DNA from 3 places in the Lactobacillus intestinalis genome. Region 3 is predicted to be linked to each of the others. Evidence: predicted binding sites of a transcription regulator. Region 3 holds the regulator's gene; each other region holds the start of a gene.
What was found. Region 3 encodes HrcA, which represses chaperone genes, less so after heat shock. Its sites were predicted from a motif close to TTAGCACTCNNNNNNNNNGAGTGCTAA; they were not measured.

Region 1 (7,434 bases), 360 kb from region 3:
TGCTAACTTGATTAAGTCATATCGCAGATCTCTTGCCCTGGATGATACAGAAAAACAATTAGGACGAAAACTTGAAACTAAAGCTATCAATATTAAAAATAATCAGAAATTGTTTACCTACAGTACTTATGCACTTAGTTTAGGTAATTATTCAGGTGCCGTAAAAAATGCAGTTTTAGTGGTGATTTCGAATAATTCCTTAGGCAGTTTAAATTCAAAACTTGACAGCAATATGAATTGGGATTCTTATATGTCTAATTCTGCGTTTTTGAGTCCAACACTATCGGCAGTGAAAACTGGAATTCAAAAAACTAATATTAAAAAGTATATTGGAAGTATTTTGAATACTAAAAGTTATGCAGCTAAGCAATTGGAGATTATTCAAACGGGGATGTTGCTGTCTCTAGTAGTAACTTTGGTAGCTTTTGCTATCGCTTTAGTTGAAAATGTGGCTTTTAACAGTGTTTATTTCAACAACAATAGTAAGAAACTAGCAATTCAAAGAATTTTTGGAGGAAGTGCGGCCTTACGTTTTGGTAAATTCATTAAGCTGATTTTTATTTTGAGCTTAATTGAAGCCTTAATTGTGTTCATGTTCACTGGAAGTGGGACTATTTCGCTAGGATTAATTATTGTAAGCAATATATTGGAGTGGATTTTATTGGTTGTACAAGGGATGCATTTAGATAAACATACTTGGGATTACTTAAAGGGAGAATAAAATGGTTCATCAACTTAATGTCAACAATTTGGGCAAGAGATTTGATAATTACTGGGTATTTCAGAATTTAAATTATAGATTTGAATCAGGAAAGATTTACGCTTTAACAGGACCTTCTGGAGGAGGAAAAACCACCTTGTTAAATTGCATAGGAAGATTAACCGATGCAAGTGATGGAGAAATTTTGTTAGATAATAAAGATGTTTCCTCAATCAAAATTCTGAAGTATTATCGCAACTATATTGGCTATCTTTTTCAAAATTATGCTTTAGTAGATGATCAACTACCCTAGAATAAATTCTAGGGTTTGCAGCTCTCATCTATTTTTACTAGATAGCGGTTATAGCGTCTTGCGACTTCCGCCTCCGAGGCTGCATCGTCGGGCAGTTGACAATACCCGTTTACCTGCCAAGTTTACTCGGCAGATCTTAATTTAGTAAATTTAGGTATTTTAACACCTTTGTGGTACTGGTCTCCTAAAAACTGGATATTCATGGCCGCTAGGCGATCGTCATTGGATTTGTAGCCACACTTATCACAAATGTAGAGGTGCAACTCATGGTTGCGGTTCTCCTTGCGGATTCTTCCGCACTTAGGACAGCGCTGGCTGGTAAATCTTGGAGAAACTTTGACTACAGTTGAAGAATTCAAATTAGCCTTGTAAGCTAAAAACTGCTCAAACTGGTAAAAAGTCCAAGAAACCATTTCATAGCGACGCTTTTTGGCAGCTTTCTCAGTCGCAAAGCGGACATTGGTTAAGTCTTCTAAAGCAAAGATAGTATTGGGACCGTAATGATCAACGAGTGTCTTGGTAAGGCGATGATTAACATCGCTTATAAAACGGTTCTCTCGCTGACCGATCTTTTTAAGTCTTCGCTTGGCAGACTTAGTGCCTTTGGCTTGAAGCTGAGCACGGAGTTTCTTATATTTGCGCCTGGTGCGCAATACTTTTTGTCCGCTGCAAAGCAGAGTCTGGCCCTGTTCGTCATAGCAGGCAGCCAAAAAGCGCAGACCGCGATCAATCCCAACGATGTGCTGCGTCTGCTTTAATTCATATTCAGAAAAGGACGTGGTCGCACTAAGGTGGATATACCAATTATTTTTGAACTGAAGCAGCTTAATTGAGCCAAACTTCCAGTGGCTAGAATCAAGATACTGGTCGAAATTTTTGCAGACAAAATCAACTTTCTTTCTCCCCATTAAGGTATTCAAAGAAAGCTGGGTGCTTGTATTTAAATAAGACCAGTCGCGATTGCGCTGAAGATCAAGCTGAAGACGCTTAAACTTAACTGGACGCCAAAGCCAAGTGAGATCACGCGGAATCTGCGACCAGATAGCATGGCCCTGCGCATCTTTTTCGCCAGTATTATAGCGAAACGGTGTTTGCTTTAATTGGGTTTTGATGGTTCTATAGCGAGCAACAACATTTCTGATAACCGATTGAGCCATTTGACTTTTAAGTCCAAACAGGTCTCTCAAATCATGATAAAGGACATGATTTAACCGAGAAAACCGAAACTCAAAATCATGGTCAAAAACATACTGCGAGACGAAATTGCAGGCATCTCTGTATGCAGTCATGGTCTTTATAAAAGCGTGTTCAGTCTCATCATCAATATTAAGGAGCTTGGCTTTAATCGTTACTGCCTGATCCAAATTATTCACCTCCAAACAAGCGTTTGAAAATGATTATATCATAGAAATTAGAGGAGAAAAAGACAAAATATAAAAAGGCTGAAAGTGCAATTCCTCCCCGGATTAAAATCCGGGGTATCCTTGCTTAATCAGCCTAGAAGGAGAAATCAATGAAACTATTTTGCAAAATTTGAATATAGTAAAGAAGCATAATCGACGTGAGTTAAGTTCTGTACTAAAGCGGTATAATTTATCTGCTGAATATCTAGATCGAAAAGTATTTACTTTATCTGGAGGGGAGGCTCAACGTGTAGCACTTGCACGATTGAGTTTGCAAGATCCGACAATTATTCTGGCAGATGAACCAACTGGGGCATTAGATCATAAGAATAGAGATTTGGTTCTACAAAGTTTACGTAAATTTGCAGATGAAGGCAAAATTGTAATCGTTGCTACCCACGATGATGTAGTCATGTCATTTGCAGATGAAAAAGTTGATATCGCAAATTATAAATAATTGAATCCCATTAACGTCAAGAATTAATTTCTTGGCGTTTTTTGATTAACTATAAGCATTTATTAGCACCTTTTATAACTGACTGCTAATTTTTTGTGCTTTTTGCTTGCATTCTATTTCAAAACAAGTTATTATCATACTTGTAAGTTAGCACTTGATAAATAAGAGTGCTAAGTAAGAAAGAAATTAATACTATAAACTTATTATTAGGAGGGACAAACGTGTTAGAACCAATTGGTGATCGCGTGATCGTAAAAGTTAAAGAAGAAGAAGAAAAGACTGTTGGCGGCATTGTACTTGCTTCTAATGCAAAGCAAAAACCAACTGAAGGCGAAATCGTTGCCGTTGGTGACGGCGCATACGCTGACAACGGTGAAAAGTTGCCAATGACTGTTAAGAAAGGCGACGTTGTTTTATACGATAAGTACGCTGGCGAAAGTGTAGAATACGACGGCGAAAAGTACTTAGTCCTTCACGAAAAGGATGTTTTAGCAATCGTTAAATAATTCTTTTACATATTTATAGAAGAAAAAGATAAATCTAAGGAGAAAAGGTTTATGGCTAAAGATATTAAATTCTCAGAAGACGCAAGACGTTCATTATTAAAAGGTGTAGACAAGTTAGCTGATACTGTTAAGACTACTATTGGTCCTAAGGGTAGAAATGTTGTTTTGGAACAAAGCTACGGCACTCCAGACATTACTAACGATGGTGTTACTATCGCTAAGTCAATCGAATTGAAGAACCACTTCGAAAATATGGGTGCACAACTTGTTTCAGAAGCTGCACAAAAGACTAACGATATTGCTGGTGACGGTACTACTACTGCTACTGTTTTGACTCAAGCAATCGCTCGTGAAGGTATGAAGAACGTAACTGCTGGTGCAAACCCTGTAGGTCTTCGTCGCGGTATTGAAAAAGCAACTAAGGTTGCAGTTGACGAATTGCACAAGATTAGTCACCCAGTAGATTCAAAGGAACAAATCGCTAACGTAGCTGCAGTTTCATCAGCTTCAAAAGAAGTTGGTGAATTGATTGCTGACGCTATGGAAAAGGTTGGTCATGATGGTGTTATCACTATTGAAGATTCACGTGGTATTGACACTGAACTTTCAGTAGTTGAAGGTATGCAATTTGACCGTGGTTACTTGTCACAATACATGGTAACTGACAACGACAAGATGGAAGCAGACCTTGACAACCCATACATTTTGATCACTGACAAGAAGATTTCTAACATTCAAGACATCTTGCCATTATTGCAAGAAATCGTTCAACAAGGTAAGCCATTGTTAATCATTGCTGACGATGTTACTGGTGAAGCTCTTCCAACTCTTGTATTGAACAAGATTCGTGGTACCTTCAACGTTGTAGCTGTTAAGGCTCCTGGCTTTGGTGATCGTCGTAAGGAAATGCTTCAAGATATCGCTGTTCTTACTGGTGGTACTGTAATTTCTGAAGACTTAGGCCTTGAATTAAAGGACACCAAGATTGATCAATTAGGTCAAGCTCGTCGTGTAACTGTAACTAAGGATTCAACTACTATTGTTGATGGTGCTGGTTCAAAGGACGCTATTAAGGAACGTGAAGAAACCATTAAGCACCAAATTGAAGACTCAACTTCAGACTTCGACAAGAAGAAGTTACGTGAACGTTTGGCTAAGTTAACTGGTGGTGTAGCTGTTATCCACGTTGGTGCTGCTACTGAAACCGAATTGAAGGAACGTCGTTACAGAATTGAAGACGCTTTGAACTCAACTCGTGCTGCTGTTGACGAAGGTTACGTTGCAGGTGGTGGTACTGCCTTAGTAAATGTTGAAAGCGCAGTTCGTGAAGCTAAGGGTGACACTCCTGATGAGCAAACTGGTATCAATATTGTCTTGAGAGCACTTTCTGCCCCCGTTCGTCAAATTGCTGACAACGCTGGTAAGGATGGTTCAGTCATCTTGAACAAGCTTGAAAATGAAAAGCCAGAAATTGGTTACAATGCTGCAACTGATGAATGGGTAAACATGGTTGATGCTGGTATTATTGATCCAACCAAGGTAACTCGTACCGCCCTTCAAAATGCTGCTTCAATTGCAGGACTTCTCCTTACTACTGAAGCTGTTGTTGCAGAGATTCCTGAAGATAAGCCACAAAACCCAGCTGGTGGTGTACCAGGTGCCGGCGCTCCAATGGGAATGTAATAGAATAAGTTTATAGTTTAAAAGATATACACAAATACGCTCTAGTGAAATGCTAGAGCGTATTTTTTGCTTAAAAATAGGTATTATATTTGCTAAAGTTAGTGCATATATGCAAGACTACTAATATAAGAAGCGCTGTGCAAGTGAGTTGATGACATTGGCGCCAACAACTACCAATGCGCCACCCCAAACGATTGAAGAGATAAGTTTAATAAATTTAAATTTTGACATAATGGTGACCTCCATGAATAAATATAATAATTTTGGTTTGAAGTATAAAACTGCTAGAAAAGAAAAGGGAATTTCTCAAGAAGAAGCTAGTAAAAATGTGACTTCGCGCGCTCGCTTATCGCGGTGGGAGCGAGGAGAGGTGACGATGCCTTTTGAGTTAGTGTTGCAGTTATTAAAAAATATCAATATGTCTTATGCAGACTTTATGAGGGATGATTCTGAAAAAGAGAGTCATTTCTTAGCGCGGGTGCAAGATCTATATATTGATAACAAAACTGCGGAGCTAAAAGAATGGGCTAAAGATCTTTTAGCGCAATATCATCAAAATACCAATCATAGAGAAATCTTGAAAAAGGCCGCAATTATAGCTAATTTCTATTTAGATCTAACTAATGAAAATTTACTAGCAATTTCTGATGCTCGTGAGATTGAACTTCAGCTTGAAAAGATTGAAACATGGTATGATAACGACATTATTTACTTTGGTAATGTGCAGTTATTGTTGAATCCAATTAGTGTGTATCATCTTAGCAGAAATATTAATAGTTCAATTTATGATAGAAAAAATGAAGTGAATATTGAATATGTTTTCAACGCTTTGATTAATGCAGCCTGTGTACTGATTAAGAGTAAGTTAGTAAGACAAGCTCAAGAAGTAGTAAAGATTTCTCGTAAATTGGAATTGCTAGGCTATCATCTGTTAGAAAGTTATCGTTTAAAGTATGTAGAAGGACTGTTGGCATATGCGCAGACTAAAGAGGATAAAAAATTACAAACATTGTTTTCTAAGTTAGCAGTTTTACCTTCGTTTGATCAATTACTTAGCGATTTCAAATTTGGTTTTTCTCAAATTAAAGAAATATACGCAATCTAAGTAATGATCTAGTGATATTTTTTCATAGGTAAAGAATAAAAATAAAACAAATTCTCACTAGCGAGAATTTTGCTCAATACTTCGCTAAATTTATGTAATATTTATAGTAGAAGCTAGTTCCAAACATAATGAATTAGACAGCTAGCTTAATATATTGTTATGTAAAGAAATACATTTCTGAGGCATTATTGTGGTAAGAATTACTAATCCTAATATAAGTTTGGCTTATAATCTGAATCACTATCAGCCCAGTCTACCGGGCGATGGAGATGATGATCTCTATCATGTAGTTGTTCAAAAAGGAAATGTTGGAGAAAGCTACGTTTATGCTCTACAGTTGCTTCATAATGGGCATAATATTTATGTATTTCGTGGTCGGCGTCAGACTGACGTTGCATTTGCAAAAAATGATCCGGTTTTAAGACTTATTGGACAAGGGGACTATACTGCTGGCGGACATACTCAAACTTGGGAATATGCAGGTCGATCTGGAGATTGGTTAGTAGGTACAAAACCAAGTAAAGACGATTGGACTATTCAAATTACTCGTGTTCATATTCCTGATGGAACAAGAATTTATGAAAATATTAAACTTCCACGCTTGTCTCACTTAAATTATGCTGGAGAATTCCATATTGATATGAAAAGAGTAGAAGCAGCGGTTTCACCAGACTATCAAAGCTTATTAATTGCCAGTGTGGATCAAACTGGAAATGGCTACTTCTCAGTTTATAGTATGAAACAAGCCAATGATAAGTTGACAGATTCTCAATATCATGTTTCTAATGGAATAATTCCTGATGTAGATATTAGAAGCTTAGATTTACAGAAATCATTTAGAATTCCTAATATTACTGATTCTTCAAAAATTGGTTCTCTTCAAGGATATGATATTGATAATGGAGCTAATAATATTTATGTTTCAAGTGGATTTGGTCCTGGGACTGATGGTTATAAAACAGATAAATCAAGAAAAATTATAAAGATTCCATGGAATACTACAGAAAAGTATCAATGGAGTGAGATTCCTTTAGATGGAACCAATGAAAATGGCTATATTATTGAACCTGAAGGACTACAATTAATTAGTGATAATGATGTATACGTAACTATTGCATATCATGAAGTTGGAGATAATTTAACTGTCATGAATCGAATTTATAGAGTAAGCTGGTAAGACAGAAGTGCATTAATTATAATGATGTAATCGACAAATATTTGTCGATTACATTTTTTTGAAAGGAAAATTTATATGAATAAGAAAATA
Region 2 (7,434 bases), 480 kb from region 3:
ACCTATGACCGCTTGATTAATAAGTGGTTTAAGGGTATACCAGGATTAAATGTTAAGGAGATGGAAAAATAATGTGGCAAATTATAACCGACAACTGGTCTAGTTTCTTAACTGGATTTTGGAATACAATTTTGTGTAGTATCATCGCCTTAATTTTTAGCTTGATATTAGGAGTTGTTTTCGCATTATTGGAAGTTGCTCCACCAAAATTTGGTAAAGTAGTTGCTAGAATCTATATTGCCGTCTTTAGAAATATCCCATTACTAGTAATTGTTATGATTTTTTACTTGATTGTTCCAAGATTCTTCATCAAACTTTCCGGTTTTGCGGCTGGAACAATTGGACTAACTTTATATACTTCTGCATTTATTGCTGAAACAGTGCGTTCAGGAATTAACTCTGTTGGGGATGGTCAAATGGAAGGTGCCAGATCTAACGGAATGACTTACACTCAAGCCATGAGATATGTAATTTTGCCACAAGCTATGAAGATAGTTATTCCACCACTTGGTAACCAATTCATTAACTTGGTTAAGAACTCATCAGTTTTAGCCTTTGTTGCAGGATTTGATTTAATGTATCAAGCTCAGTTAATTGCTTTTGCTACTTTTAGAACGATTGATACTTATGTGATCGTGGGAATCTTTTATTTAATTTTGACTCTCCCTCTTAGTTATTACATGCGTCATTTAGAAAAGAAACTTGCAGACTAGTATTTAAAGAAAGGAAGAAAAATGGAAACTTTTATTCATGCTTATTCATGGATTGATATTCACTTCTTATTGCGAGGTTTGTGGGTTACAATCTATGTTTCGCTTATTTCAATTGTTTTGAGCTTTATTTTGGGCTTATTTTTAGGCTTAATTAGATATATGAAGATCAAATATGTTTCCGCTATTGTGGGTTTTATAGTTGATATCATTCGTAATTTGCCCCTCTTGCTGATTATCTTCTTTACCTATTTTGGGCTGCCACAGATGGGAATTGTCACGAATCCAACTACCGCATCGATTATTGCCTTGGTAATATTTGAAGGGGCAATGCTATGTGAGATCGTTAGAAGTGGGATTATCGCGGTTCCCGATGGTCAAATGGAAGGTGCTCGATCAAATGGGATGACATTTGGTCAAGCAATGTATCACGTTGTTGTGCCACAGGGACTTCATAACATGATTCCGGCGTTACTGTCCCAGTTTGTATCTTTGGTTAAGGATACTTCACTTGCAACAATTATTGTGTTGCCAGAATTGTTATACCACGCTCAAATTATCTATAGTCAAAATACGACTTATTTAATTCCAATGTATGTAATTATTGCTGTAATGTACTTCATTGTATGTTTCTGCTTATCACAAATTGCTAATTACTTAAGTAAAAGATACGATTAATATTTTTTAAAAAAGGCTAACCACATGTTATATTTAATGTGGTTAGTATTTTTTTGGGCAAAATTATGGATATTAATAAACAACTTACAGATTATGATCGAATTCAGTTAACAAGAAAAGCCTACGATGAATTAGAATTAGGCGAACAAGTTAAAGTAGGGAAATTTCACATTGGAACTGTCGTTAAGTCAGTTTATGCTGAAGATGGGATGCGTGCATTTGTTATTGCTAATTCCAATGAAATTACAATTTTGTTTAAAGGTTCTTATGGCTTTGTGCGCGGCAATCCACAGACTTGGCGAGACGAATGGTTAAGAACTAATTTACCAATTTTGTTAGCGCTATTAATTCGTGAGCGCAAGATTCCAAGTCAGTTAAAAACTGCGGCTGATTTTTTAAATAAGACAATTCATCAATTTCCTCATGCTCATGTCTATATTTATGGTCATTCATTGGGCTCAATTAATGCGCAATATGCATTAGCAAATTGTCGTCATCCCGAAAGAATTATTACGGTATATCTATATGAGGGGACGAATATCTGGCTACTCCTTAATCAAAAGCAAAGAAGTCGAGTTGCTAAGATTAGATCGAAGATTTTTAATTATGTTGATATTTATGATCCAGTAACGCTGGGAATAACTGCCACTCATCATATGGTTGGAAAATTGCAATATGTTGACAGTGTGCCTTTAAATAATCCTATTAAGCAACATATATGGGGTGGCTACCAATTTGATAAAAATGGTAATTTGAAATTGCGTAAAATAGATGAAGCTTTTTTAACTGAAAGTCAAAATGAACATAAATTGTTGACTAAATCTAACGATTTGGCTAATTTGGTAGAAAGAATGGGGCAAAAGAATGAATTTAAGAAACTAGCTGAAGAAAAATTCCATACTTTAAGAAATAAATTTCCCGATCATAAGGGATGGGGTAAGCTGTCAGGATTGTTTGATAATACAAGTTTTATGAAGGATAAAGATGATGAATGATGAGCTAAGGGCAATTTTACAAAAACAAATAATAGATAAAGATGATCCCCGATTTGAATTTTTTAGTGATGATTTTTATGGGGACTTCTATGATTTTTTTCTGAATCTATTGAAATTTAAGGGATTAACAAATCCTGATCTTGATTTAGATAATTTGAATTTGATTCCCTATTTAGATGTTCATCCTGACAAACATAATCTGATTGGAAAAATGGCCTATTCTTATAAACTTGGATTTGATACCAAGCTAAATTTTTTAAATGGATTAATGAAAGAAATTGGCGCTTCTCCCGATACTGCTCAAGAATATGAAAGAGTTCAGGAGCAGATTTTGACAAAGATTAGTGAGGAACTTTCATCTAAAAATCAAAATAAACATATTGAACATTTCAATGTATTATTAGGACAAATTTTTCAAAAATATAACTTAAATAAAGATAATATATGCTACCAATTGCTAAAAAAATAAGCTAGGAAACATCCTAGCTCATTTTTATTTGTCGATATGGATTTCAACCACGTGACGACTTTTATCAACAGTTAATGTGTAAGTTGTGTCAGTATCTTTTACTAGTCGCTTAATCACAAATTCAACTTCTTCTTCACGGATACGTCGATCATGATTTTCTAACACAATTCCGATTCCCGTATTACTTTCTGTATAAATTACGGAAGTATTGCCAAGAGAATACACTTTTACGTAAGTAGCGTTGGTTGTGTTGAGTTGACTGTGAACTAAATCTGCATAACTATTAGTTACATCAATTAAGTGCATACTTTCACCCGTTTCTTGTACTATTTGTTTTCAACTTTAGTATACCCTAATTTAGAAGTTATAAAGCAAAAAATATCTCAAAAAATATATAAAAAAGGGATGATTAACATCCCTCTTTTGTAGCTGAAGTTTGAATTTTTAGTCTTCAGAATTGTTTACTTCAACGTTTTCGTCCTTGTCACTGATTGTGATTTGATCATCGCTAACATCAGCGAGTAAATTCTTACTGGTTGGGTGATCAAGCTTGTAATCAGCCACCTTGTCTTCGATTTCTTCTTGAATAGTTCTACGAAGTGGACGAGCACCCATTGCGGGGTTAAATCCTTCATCAACAAGCTTTTCTTTGGCTTTTTCAGTAACATCAATGTGAAGACCTTGATCCTTAACCATATTATTAGTATTATCAAGCATCAAGTTAACAATCTTAATTAAATCTTCCTTGTCTAATTCATTGAATTCAATTACATCATCAAGTCTGTTTAAAAATTCTGGCTTAAAGAATTGAGTCATTGAATTTCTAGCAGATTCTTTTTCTTCTTCACTATTTTCAGCTGCAAAGCCGACGCTGGCGTTTTTAATGCCTTGACCAGCATTTGAAGTCATGATGATAATTGTATCCTTAAAGGAAACAGTTCTACCTTGAGAGTCGGTTAGACGACCGTCGTCGAGAATCTGTAAGAAGAGGTTCATTACATCTGGATGAGCTTTTTCAATTTCATCAAGTAAGATTAAACTGTATGGATTATGACGAACTTGTTCAGTTAATTGACCAGCTTCTTCATAACCAACATAACCAGGTGCAGAACCGATTAATTTAGAAACTGAATATTGTTCCATGTATTCGGACATATCAAAGCGAATCATGGCATCGCTTGAACCAAACATTTGCTTAGCAAGTTGTTTAGCAAGTTCAGTTTTACCCACCCCGGTCGGTCCAACAAAGAGGAATGAGCCAATTGGACGACCAGACTTGTTAAAACCGATACGGTTACGACGAATAGCACGGGCAACCTTTTCAACTGCTTTGTTTTGACCAATAACATGACCTTCAAGATCAGAAGCCAAGTTTTGTAATTGGTTCTCTTCTTGTTTTTGGATATCACCAACCGGGATGTTGGTTTTTTCTTCAACAATCTTGTCCATGATCTTATCAGTGATGATAGGAGATTTGTCAGGATCTACATTTTGATCCTTCATCTTATCGTACTTTTCAATTTGATCACGGTAGTAAGCGGCCTTTTCATAATCCTCATTCTTCAAGGCATCTTGCTTCAATTGTTGAGCTGCTTCAATACGTTCCTGCATCTTTTCCTTATCTACGTAAGGGATAGTTAAGTTCATTCTTGAACCAGCTTCATCTAAAAGATCAATAGCCTTGTCTGGCAAGAAGCGATCTTGAATGTAGCGAGCTGAAAGTTTAGCAGCACCTTCAATTGCTTCATCAGTATATTTTACATGGTGGTAATCTTCATAGCGTTTTTGAATACCTTTAAGAATTCGAATAGTTTCGTCAATTGATGGCTCTTTAACTTCAACTGGTTGGAAACGTCTTGCTAAAGCAGAATCTTTTTCAATATCGCGGTATTCCTTAATAGTAGTAGCACCTACTAACTGAAGTTCACCACGGGCTAAAGCTGGCTTAATAATGTTACCAGCGTCCATTCCACCTTCAGCGTTACCAGCACCAACGATTTCATGGATTTCATCAATAAAGAGAATGACATCATTTCTTGATTGAAGTTCCTTAATCAATTGTTCCATTCTTTGTTCAAATTGGCCACGGATCCCAGTACCTTGTACAAGAGAAACTACATTTAATGAAATGATCTTTTTATCTTGTAACTTAGCAGGCACTGAACCATCAACAATTTGTTGGGCTAATCCTTCTACTACGGCAGTTTTACCGACACCAGCTTCACCGATTAAAACTGGGTTGTTTTTAGTTCTTCTGTTTAAAATTTCAATTACACGAGCAATTTCTTGATCACGGCCGATAACAGGATCAATCTTGCCACGCTTAGCAAGAGCAGTTAAATCTGTACCATATTGATCAAGAAGGGAACGACCACCTTGGCTGCCACCATTTCCGCCTCTTCCCATTTGCATTTCTGGGCCATTATTATTCATATTATTAGCGGCATTGCGATTATTTCCATTTAATGCGTTAAATAAGTCATCAAAGTCGCCAAAGAATTCATTATTGTTGTTCATATTTATATTTCCTTGTTCGTTTCTTAACTTTTGATAGCATTTTTGACATAGATCAATTTCTCGGCTCTGACTATTCACCTTTGTAAAAAGATGAATAGCAGCAGGGCGTTTATTACAATTTTGACAAAGCAATAGTTTTTTACCGCCTTTCGCTTAGAGTTTCAATAGAATTGTATAATTAGCACTCTTTAATGTCAAGTGCTAAACTGCAAAAATGCTTATTTTTTGTAAGAGAAAATGTGATAATGCTTTCAAAAAATAGTAATATTTTAGAAAAAAGAATATATAATGTAGAATTCAATGATAAAAAATTATAAACTTTTTAAAAGTGTGGTGATAAAATAGTGGATTATCAAAAAATTCTTGACCAATTGGTCAATAAAGAGTTGAAGGAATATAAAGTTGAAGCAAATAACGCTTTTGAATTTCAAAAAACTCTGAGAAATTACGAAAAACGGCAATCGATAACAGGAAAAGCCCAACGAGGTGGAAGCATTATTTATACCGCTGTAAATAGCGATGATTAAATAATGAAAACTGTTACATAATGGTTGTGCAATTCGTGAAAAAATGATAATCTAGTACCGAATAGGTATTTTATTACCAGTTTTAATTTTTTGATTTTAAAGGAGATATTCACAATGGAAAAACGCGATTTTCATATTATTGCAGAAACAGGTATTCATGCACGTCCAGCTACTTTGTTAGTACAAGCAGCTTCAAAGTTTGGTTCAGACATTAACTTGGAATACAACGGTAAGTCTGTAAACTTGAAGTCAATCATGGGCGTTATGTCACTTGGTGTTGGTCAAAATGCTGACGTTACTATCACTGCTGAAGGTGATGACGAAAAGGACGCATTGGACGCAATTGCAGATACTATGAAAAAAGAAGGTTTAGCTGAATAATGACCAAGACTTTAAAAGGTATTGCCGCAAGTGACGGTATTGCCGTTGCTCCAGCATATCTTTTGGTAGAGCCTGATCTTTCATTTGCTAAAAAGACAGTAGATTCAGTTGAAGATGAAGTAGCTCGCTATAAGAAAGCTATCGCAGATTCAACTGCAGAAGTGGAAAAAATTCGTGATACTGCTAAGAAGAGCTTAGGTGAAGAAGAAGCTCAAGTTTTTGAAGCACACCTCATGATTTTGAATGATCCAGAATTTACTGGCGCTATTGAAAATGAAATCAAGAGCCAAAAGATTAATGCCGAAGCTGCACTTGATGAAACTGCACAAAAGTTTATCTCAATTTTTGAATCAATGACAGATAATCCATATATGCAAGAACGTGCAGCTGATGTACGCGACGTTTCAAAGCGTATTATGGCCCACTTACTTGGTAAAGAATTACCAAATCCAGCTTCAATTGATCATGAAGTTGTTGTTGTAGCTCACGACTTAACTCCAAGTGACACTGCTCAACTTAACAAGAAATATGTTAAGGGTTTTGTTACTGATATTGGTGGTCGTACTGCTCACTCAGCAATTATGGCTCGTTCACTTGAACTTCCAGCTGTTGTTGGTACTGATTCAATCACTAAGGATGTTGAAAATGGTCAAATGTTAATCGTTGATGGCCTTGATGGTGATGTAATCATTGAACCAACTGAAGCTCAAATTGCTGAATACAAGCAAAAAGGTGAAGACTTCTTAAAGCAAAAAGCTGAATGGCGTAAATTAAAGGATCAACCTTCTGTTACTGCTGATGGTAAGAAGTTTACCATTGCTGCTAACATTGGTACTCCAAACGATATGCCAGGTGTTCACGAAAACGGTGCTGAAGCTATTGGTTTATACAGAACCGAATTCTTGTACATGGATTCTTCAGACTTCCCAACCGAAGATGATCAATTCGAAGCTTACAAGAAAGTTATCGAAGGTATGAACGGTAAGCAAGTTATCATCAGAACTATGGATATTGGTGGTGACAAGCATCTTGACTACTGGGATTTACCAGAAGAAATGAACCCATTCTTGGGTGTTCGTGCTATTAGACTTTCACTTAAGAACGAAGAAATTTTCCGTACTCAATTAAGAGCTTTGCTTCGTGCTTCTGCATACGGT
Region 3 (7,434 bases):
TATTAGCCGCTTCATTTGTAGATTCAGATTCTTTTCCTTTAATTGATGAACCAACGAATCATTTAGATGAAGAAGGTCGACGTCAAATAGCAGAATATCTTTTTGGTCATGACGAGGGATATATTGTGGTGAGTCATGATCGGAATTTTTTAAATCACATCACAGATCATATATTGGCAATTGAAAGTGGTGAAATTCATTGATTTCTCCTTCTAGGTTGATTAAGCGAGGATACCCTGGATTTTAATCCGGGGAGGAATTGCACTTTCAGCCTTTTTATATTTTGTCTTTTTCTCCTCTAATTTCTATGATATAATCATTTTCAAACGCTTGTTTGGAGGTAGATAATTTGGATCAGGCAGTAACGATTAAAGCCAAGCTCCTTAATATTGATGATCAAACTACCCACGCTTTTATAAAAACCATGACTGCATACAGAGATGCCTGCAACTTCGTCTCACAGTATGTTTTTGACCATGATTTTGAGTTTCGATTTTCTCAGCTAAATCAAGCCCTTTATCATGATTTGAGAGACCTGTTTGGGCTCAAAAGTCAAATGGCTCAATCGGTTATCAGAAATGTTGTTGCCCGCTATAAAACAATCAAAACCCAATTGAAGCAAACACCGTTTCGCTATAATACTGGGGAAAAAGATGCGCAGGGCCATGCTATCTGGTCGCGGATTCCGCGTGATCTCACTTGGCTTTGGCGTCCAGTTAAGTTTAAGCGTCTTCAGCTTGATCTTCAGCGCAATCGCGACTGGTCTTATTTAAATACAAGCAGCCAGCTTTCTTTGAATACCTTAATGGGGAGAAAGAAAGTTGATTTTGTCTGCAAAAATTTCGACCAGTATCTTGATGCTAGCCGTTGGAAGTTTGGCTCAATTAAGCTGCTTCAGTTCAAAAATAATTGGTATATCCACCTTAGTGCGACGATGTCCCTTCCTGAATATGAATTAAAGCAGACCCAGCATATCGTTGGGATTGATCGCGGTCTGCGCTTTTTGGCTGCCTGCTATGACGAACAGGGCCAGACTCTGCTTTGCAGCGGACAAAAAGTATTGCGCACCAGGCGCAAATATAAGAAACTCCGTGCTCAGCTTCAAGCCAAAGACACTAAGTCTGCCAAGCGAAGACTTAAAAAGATCGGTCAGCGAGAGAACCGTTTTATAAGCGATGTTAATCATCGCCTTACCAAGACACTCGTTGATCATTACGGTCCCAATACTATCTTTGCTTTAGAAGACTTAACCAATGTCCGCTTTGCGACTGAGAAAGCTGCCAAAAAGCGTCGCTATGAAATGGTTTCTTGGACTTTTTACCAGTTTGAGCAGTTTTTAGCTTACAAAGCTAATTTGAATTCTTCAACTGTTGTTAAAGTTTCTCCCAGATTTACCAGCCAGCGCTGTCCTAAGTGCGGAAGAATCCGTAAGGAGAACCGCAACCATGAGTTGCACCTCTACATTTGTGATGAGTGCGGCTACAAATCTAATGACGATCGCTTAGCGGCCATGAATATCCAGTTCTTGGGCGAACAGTACCATAAAGGTGTTAAAATACCTAAATTTACTAAATTAAGATCTGCCGAGCAAACTTGGCAGGTAAACGGGTATCGTCAACTGTCCGACGATGCAGCCTCGGAGGCGGAAGTCGCAAGACGCTATAACCGCTATCTAGTAAAAATAGATGAGAGCTGCAAACCCTAGAATTTATTCTAGGGTAGTTGATCTTCTTAAAGAATTCAAACCAGCAATGCTTTTGATTGAACACGATCCTTATTTTATTAAGGAAGTAGCTGATCAAGTAATTGAGTTGTGAAAAATATTTCAAAAAAATTAGCAGTCAGCTTGATATCGTGCTAGTTTTTAGTATAATGGTATTTGTTAGCACCTAATAGATGAGAGTGCTAAAAGTGAGGGCGATATTTATGTTGACCGAACGTCAAGAATTAATTTTAAAAACAATTATTCAAGATTTCACACAAGATCATGAACCTGTTGGTTCAAAGACAGTGATGAAACAATTACCAATTAAGGTATCAAGTGCAACAATTCGGAATGAAATGGCAACGCTAGAAGAGAAAAGGTTGATCGAAAAAACTCACTCTTCAAGTGGTCGGATTCCATCAAGTGAAGGGTATCGTTATTATCTTGACAATTTAGTCGAGCCATTACGTTTACCTGAAAACGTTTATGATAAAATTGTTTATCAATTAGATCGACCATTTCATCAAGTGAATGAAATTGTGCAAGAAGCTGCTAAGATTTTATCGGATTTGACGAATTATACTGCTTTTGCAGAAGGTCCCGAAAATCACGGTGTGACTGTTACAGGATTTAGAATTGTACCATTGTCGAACAGACAAATTATGGCAATTTTGGTAACCAGTGATGGTAATGTTCAAAATCAAGTTTATGCTTTACCACATCACATTCATGGGGATGAAATTGAAAAAGCCGTTCGGATGATTAATGATGAGCTAGTGGGGAAGAGTTTGAAAGAAATTACCCCAACTTTATTAAAAGGTCTAGCTAATCAGCAAATTGCCGGTACTCATTCAGCTGAACTCCTTAGTTTAGTTGAAGATGTTATTAAAGATGCGGCCAGTGAGCAGATGTATGTGGATGGTCAGATCAATTTGTTGAATAATAGCTCTGAGAAGAATGTGAATGACATTCGCTCGCTTTATGAATTAGTTGATCATAATGATCTGATTTCAAACTTGATGGGTGATTGTGAAAAGGTTGCTTCGCCGGATCTTCCAGTTCAAGTAACGTTAGGATCAGAACTTCCTAATGATTTATTGAAAAATTATAGTTTGGTAACTGCCAGATATAATGTGGGAGAACATGGTGAAGGTACAATTGCACTACTTGGTCCAACGAATATGCCATATTCGCAAATGATTGGGTTACTTGAATATTTTAGAAACGAGCTAGCCAAGAAATTGCTCGATTACTACGGAAGGTTTCAATAGAGGGGGTTAGCTGTGAGTAAAGAAGAATTTCCAAGCGAAAAGAATTTAGATGAAAAAGATACTGCTCCTAAAAAGAAAGTGGAGGAAACTCCAAAGGCTAACAAGGAGACAGATAATAAAGAAGATCAAAAATTAGCTAAGCAAATTGCTGAATTAGAAGCTAAAAACAAGGAACTTGAAGATAAGTATCTACGCAGTGAAGCTGAAATCCAAAACATGCAAAACCGTTACTCAAAGGAACGAGCTCAACTTATTAAATATGAATCTCAAAGTTTGGCTAAAGATGTTTTGCCTGCAATGGATAACCTAGAACGTGCTTTAGGCGTTAAGGTTGACGATGAAGCATCTAAGCAATTGAAAAAGGGTGTCCAAATGACCCTTGATTCACTTATCAAGGCCATGAAAGATCATGGTATTGTTGAAATTGAGGCTGATGGCGTAGAGTTTGATCCGACATTACATCAAGCTGTTCAAACTGTAGCAGCTGAAAATGATGATCAAAAAGATCACGTTGTTCAGGTTTTACAAAAAGGATATCAATACAAGGACCGTACATTGAGACCAACTATGGTTGTTGTTGCTCAATAGAAAGGGAGATTTATTAATGTCAAAAGTTATCGGTATTGACCTTGGAACTACTAACTCTGCAGTAGCAGTTCTTGAAGGTAAAGAACCTAAAATTATTACTAACCCAGAGGGTAATCGTACTACTCCATCTGTAGTTGCATTTAAAGATGGTGAAATTCAAGTCGGTGAGGTTGCTAAGCGTCAAGCTATTACTAACCCTAATACGATTGTTTCAATCAAGCGTCACATGGGTGAAGCTGACTATAAGGTTAAAGTAGGAGACAAAAGTTACACACCACAAGAAATTTCCGCAATGATTTTGCAATACATCAAGAAATTTTCTGAAGATTACTTAGGTGAAGAAGTTACAGATGCAGTTATTACTGTACCTGCTTACTTTAATGATGCTCAACGTCAAGCTACTAAAGATGCTGGTAAGATTGCTGGCTTAAATGTTCAAAGAATTATTAACGAACCAACTGCTTCAGCTTTAGCATATGGTCTTGATAAAGATGAAGACGATGAAAAAGTTTTAGTATATGACCTTGGTGGTGGTACTTTTGATGTTTCTGTTCTTCAATTAGGGGACGGTGTCTTCCAAGTACTTTCAACTAATGGTGATACTCACCTTGGTGGGGATGACTTTGATAACCGTATCATGGATTGGCTTATCAAGAACTTTAAGGATGAAAATGGTGTTGACTTGTCTAAGGATAAGATGGCACTTCAACGTTTAAAGGATGCCGCTGAAAAGGCTAAGAAGGATTTGTCAGGTGTATCAAGCACTCACATTTCACTTCCATTCATTTCTGCTGGCGAATCTGGTCCACTTCACCTTGAAGCTGACTTAACTCGTGCTAAGTTTGATGAATTGACTAATGATTTAGTTGAAAAGACTAAGATTCCATTTGACAATGCATTAAAGGATGCCGGTCTTACTGTTAACGACATTGATAAAGTTATTTTAAATGGTGGTTCAACTCGTATTCCTGCAGTTCAAAAGGCTGTTAAGGAATGGGCTGGAAAAGAACCTGACCACTCAATTAACCCAGATGAAGCTGTAGCCCTTGGTGCCGCAATTCAAGGTGGGGTTATCTCAGGGGACGTTAAGGATATTGTTTTGTTGGATGTTACTCCACTATCACTTGGTATTGAAACCATGGGTGGTGTCTTCACTAAGTTAATTGATAGAAACACTACTATTCCAACCTCAAAGAGTCAAATCTTCTCAACTGCAGCTGATAACCAACCAGCCGTAGATGTTCACGTTTTACAAGGTGAACGTCCAATGGCAGCTGATGATAAGACACTTGGACGCTTTGAATTAACTGATATTCCACCTGCACCACGTGGTGTTCCTCAAATTCAAGTTACCTTTGATATCGATAAAAACGGTATTGTAAATGTATCTGCTAAGGATATGGGAACTGGTAAGGAACAAAAGATTACCATTAAGAGTTCATCTGGTTTGTCAGATGAAGAAATCAAGCGCATGCAAAAAGACGCTGAAGAACACGCTGAAGAAGATAAGAAGCGTAAAGAAGAAGTTGACTTACGTAATGAAGTTGACCAATTAATCTTTACTACTGAAAAGACCTTGAAAGAAACTAAGGGTAAGGTATCTGATGAAGATACTAAGAAGGTTCAAGATGCACTTGATGACTTGAAGAAAGCTCAAAAAGACAACAACTTGGACGAAATGAAAGAAAAGAAGGATGCTTTATCTAAGGCTGCTCAAGACTTAGCTGTTAAGCTTTACCAACAAAATGGTGGTGCTCAAGGTGCTGCTGGTCAAGCTGGCCCTCAAGGTCCACAAGGTGGCAACCCAAATGATAACAATGGTGGCACTCAAGATGGTACTTTCCATAAAGTAGACCCAGACAAGTAATGGGTTTATAATTTGAATAACCTATTAAGAAAAGAACTGCTTAATGGTAGTTCTTTTCTTTTGAATGTAAGGAGTTTTAATTTTGGCACAAGATTATTACAAAACTCTTGGTGTGGATCGTAATGCGAGCGACCAAGAGATTAGTAAAGCATATCGTAAATTAGCTAAAAAGTATCACCCAGATTTGAATCATGAGCCAGGAGCCGAAGAAAAGTATAAAGAAGTTAATGAAGCTTATGAAGTACTTCATGATAAGCAAAAGCGTGCCCAGTATGATCAATTTGGATCTGCTGGTGTAAACGGTCAAGGCGGCTTTGGCGGTGCTGGTCAAGGTGCATATGGCGGCCAAGGCTTTGGTGGGTTTAGTGATTTTGGTGATATCTTTAACGATTTCTTTGGTGGAGCTAGCCAACAAAGACAAGTAGATCCAACTGCTCCTCAACGTGGTCAAGACCTGGATTATACTTTAACTATTGATTTCATGGATGCGATTAAAGGTAAAAAGACTCAAGTTAGTTATACCCGTAGCGAAACTTGTGAAACTTGTGGTGGAAACGGCTGTGAAAAGGGTACTCATCCAATTACTTGTGATAAGTGTCATGGTACGGGTTATATGACTGTTACTCAACAATCACTGCTTGGCATGATTCGTCGTCAAACAGTTTGTGACAAGTGCCAAGGTCGCGGCGTAATTATTGAACATCCATGTAACACTTGCCATGGTAAGGGAACTGTTGATAAGACTAATACGATTGAAGTTGATATTCCAGCTGGTATTGATAATGGTCAACAACTTCGTTATGAAGGTCAAGGTGAAGCTGGTAAAAATGGTGGACCTTACGGAGACTTGTACATTAGTTATCGTATTAAGCCATCTAAAGAATTTGAAAGACGTGGTAATACAATCTATACCACTATTCCAATTTCATTTGCGCAAGCAACTTTGGGTGATGAAATTAAGGTTAAGACTGTGCATGGGGATGTAGATTTAAAGATTCCAGCAGGTACTCAACCTAATAAGAAATTTACCATTAAGGGTGAAGGAGTTCCTTATCTTAGAGGAAATGGCAATGGTGATCAAATTACCACTGTTGAAGTTAAGATTCCAAAACATGTCAATGAAAAGCAAAAAGAAGCTTTAGTTGACTTTGTAAAGGCTAGTGGGGAATCTATTACTCCTCAAGGAAAAGGCTTCTTTGAAAGACTTAAAGATAAGCTGAATGGTGATTAGTCAAAATGTCTCAATACTCTGTAGTTAGTATTGAGACATTTTTCGTTTTTGATTTCATCTCTTTTCAATGCTTTGATATAATTAATAAAAGAAGAATTAAAGGGTGCATGTAATTTATGGATTTAGAAAAATTAAAAGACTATCAAAAACATATTCGTAACTTTTCAATTGTTGCCCATATTGATCATGGTAAGTCAACAATTGCCGATAGAATTTTGGAATTAACCGATACGGTTTCGGAAAGACAATTAAAAAATCAAATGCTTGATGATATGCCACTGGAACGTCAACGTGGAATTACAATCAAGATGAACTCAGTTGAAGTTAAATATCATGCAAAAGATGGAGAAGATTATATTTTCCACTTAATTGATACACCAGGACACGTGGACTTTTCCTATGAAGTTTCTCGATCTTTGGCTGCTTGTGAAGGGGCACTTTTAGTTGTTGATGCTTCACAAGGTGTGCAAGCTCAGACTTTGGCTAATACTTATTTGGCTATTGATGACGATTTGGAAATTTTACCGGTTATTAATAAGATCGATTTACCATCTGCGGATCCGGATAATGCTAAAGAGGAAATTGAAGAAATGCTGGGCTTAGATGCTTCTGATGCAGTTGAAGTTTCAGGGAAAACTGGCCAAGGAATTGCTGAAATGCTTGAAAAAATTGTTACTGATATTCCAGCTCCTACAGGCGATTTGCAAGCTCCGCTTAAAGCTTTGATTTTTGACTCAAAATATGATGATTATCGAGGGGTAGTTTTATCAGT

Region 1: groES (co-chaperone GroES) is a predicted target of HrcA. The motif match lies at 3,021-3,047, and genes of this name have one in related genera.
Region 2: KBW87_RS05845 (ATP-dependent Clp protease ATP-binding subunit) is a predicted target of HrcA. The motif match lies at 5,548-5,574, and genes of this name have one in related genera.

The regions. Positions count from the first base shown of each region.
Region 1 is NZ_CP072983.1:409,450-416,883, forward strand. Features, by position in the region: gene KBW87_RS02125 (DUF1430 domain-containing protein) at 1-721, shown strand, start outside; gene KBW87_RS02130 (ATP-binding cassette domain-containing protein) at 723-1,013, shown strand; gene KBW87_RS02135 (RNA-guided endonuclease TnpB family protein) at 1,136-2,377, opposite strand; gene KBW87_RS02140 (ATP-binding cassette domain-containing protein) at 2,538-2,873, shown strand; gene groES (co-chaperone GroES) at 3,095-3,379, shown strand; gene groL (chaperonin GroEL) at 3,431-5,062, shown strand; gene KBW87_RS02155 (helix-turn-helix domain-containing protein) at 5,307-6,167, shown strand; gene KBW87_RS02160 (helveticin J family class III bacteriocin) at 6,358-7,344, shown strand; gene KBW87_RS02165 (SLAP domain-containing protein) at 7,420-7,434, shown strand, end outside.
Region 2 is NZ_CP072983.1:1,247,868-1,255,301, reverse strand. Features, by position in the region: gene KBW87_RS05875 (transporter substrate-binding domain-containing protein) at 1-72, shown strand, start outside; gene KBW87_RS05870 (amino acid ABC transporter permease) at 72-713, shown strand; gene KBW87_RS05865 (amino acid ABC transporter permease) at 735-1,388, shown strand; gene KBW87_RS05860 (Mbeg1-like protein) at 1,454-2,383, shown strand; gene KBW87_RS05855 (hypothetical protein) at 2,373-2,852, shown strand; gene KBW87_RS05850 (DUF1827 family protein) at 2,877-3,158, opposite strand; gene KBW87_RS05845 (ATP-dependent Clp protease ATP-binding subunit) at 3,297-5,501, opposite strand; gene ykzS (protein YkzS) at 5,714-5,896, shown strand; gene KBW87_RS05835 (phosphocarrier protein HPr) at 6,011-6,277, shown strand; gene ptsP (phosphoenolpyruvate--protein phosphotransferase) at 6,277-7,434, shown strand, end outside.
Region 3 is NZ_CP072983.1:772,375-779,808, forward strand. Features, by position in the region: partial or broken gene KBW87_RS03550 (ATP-binding cassette domain-containing protein) at 1-200, shown strand, start outside; gene KBW87_RS03555 (RNA-guided endonuclease TnpB family protein) at 350-1,705, shown strand; gene hrcA (heat-inducible transcriptional repressor HrcA) at 1,927-2,976, shown strand; gene grpE (nucleotide exchange factor GrpE) at 2,989-3,564, shown strand; gene dnaK (molecular chaperone DnaK) at 3,581-5,431, shown strand; gene dnaJ (molecular chaperone DnaJ) at 5,511-6,662, shown strand; gene lepA (translation elongation factor 4) at 6,779-7,434, shown strand, end outside.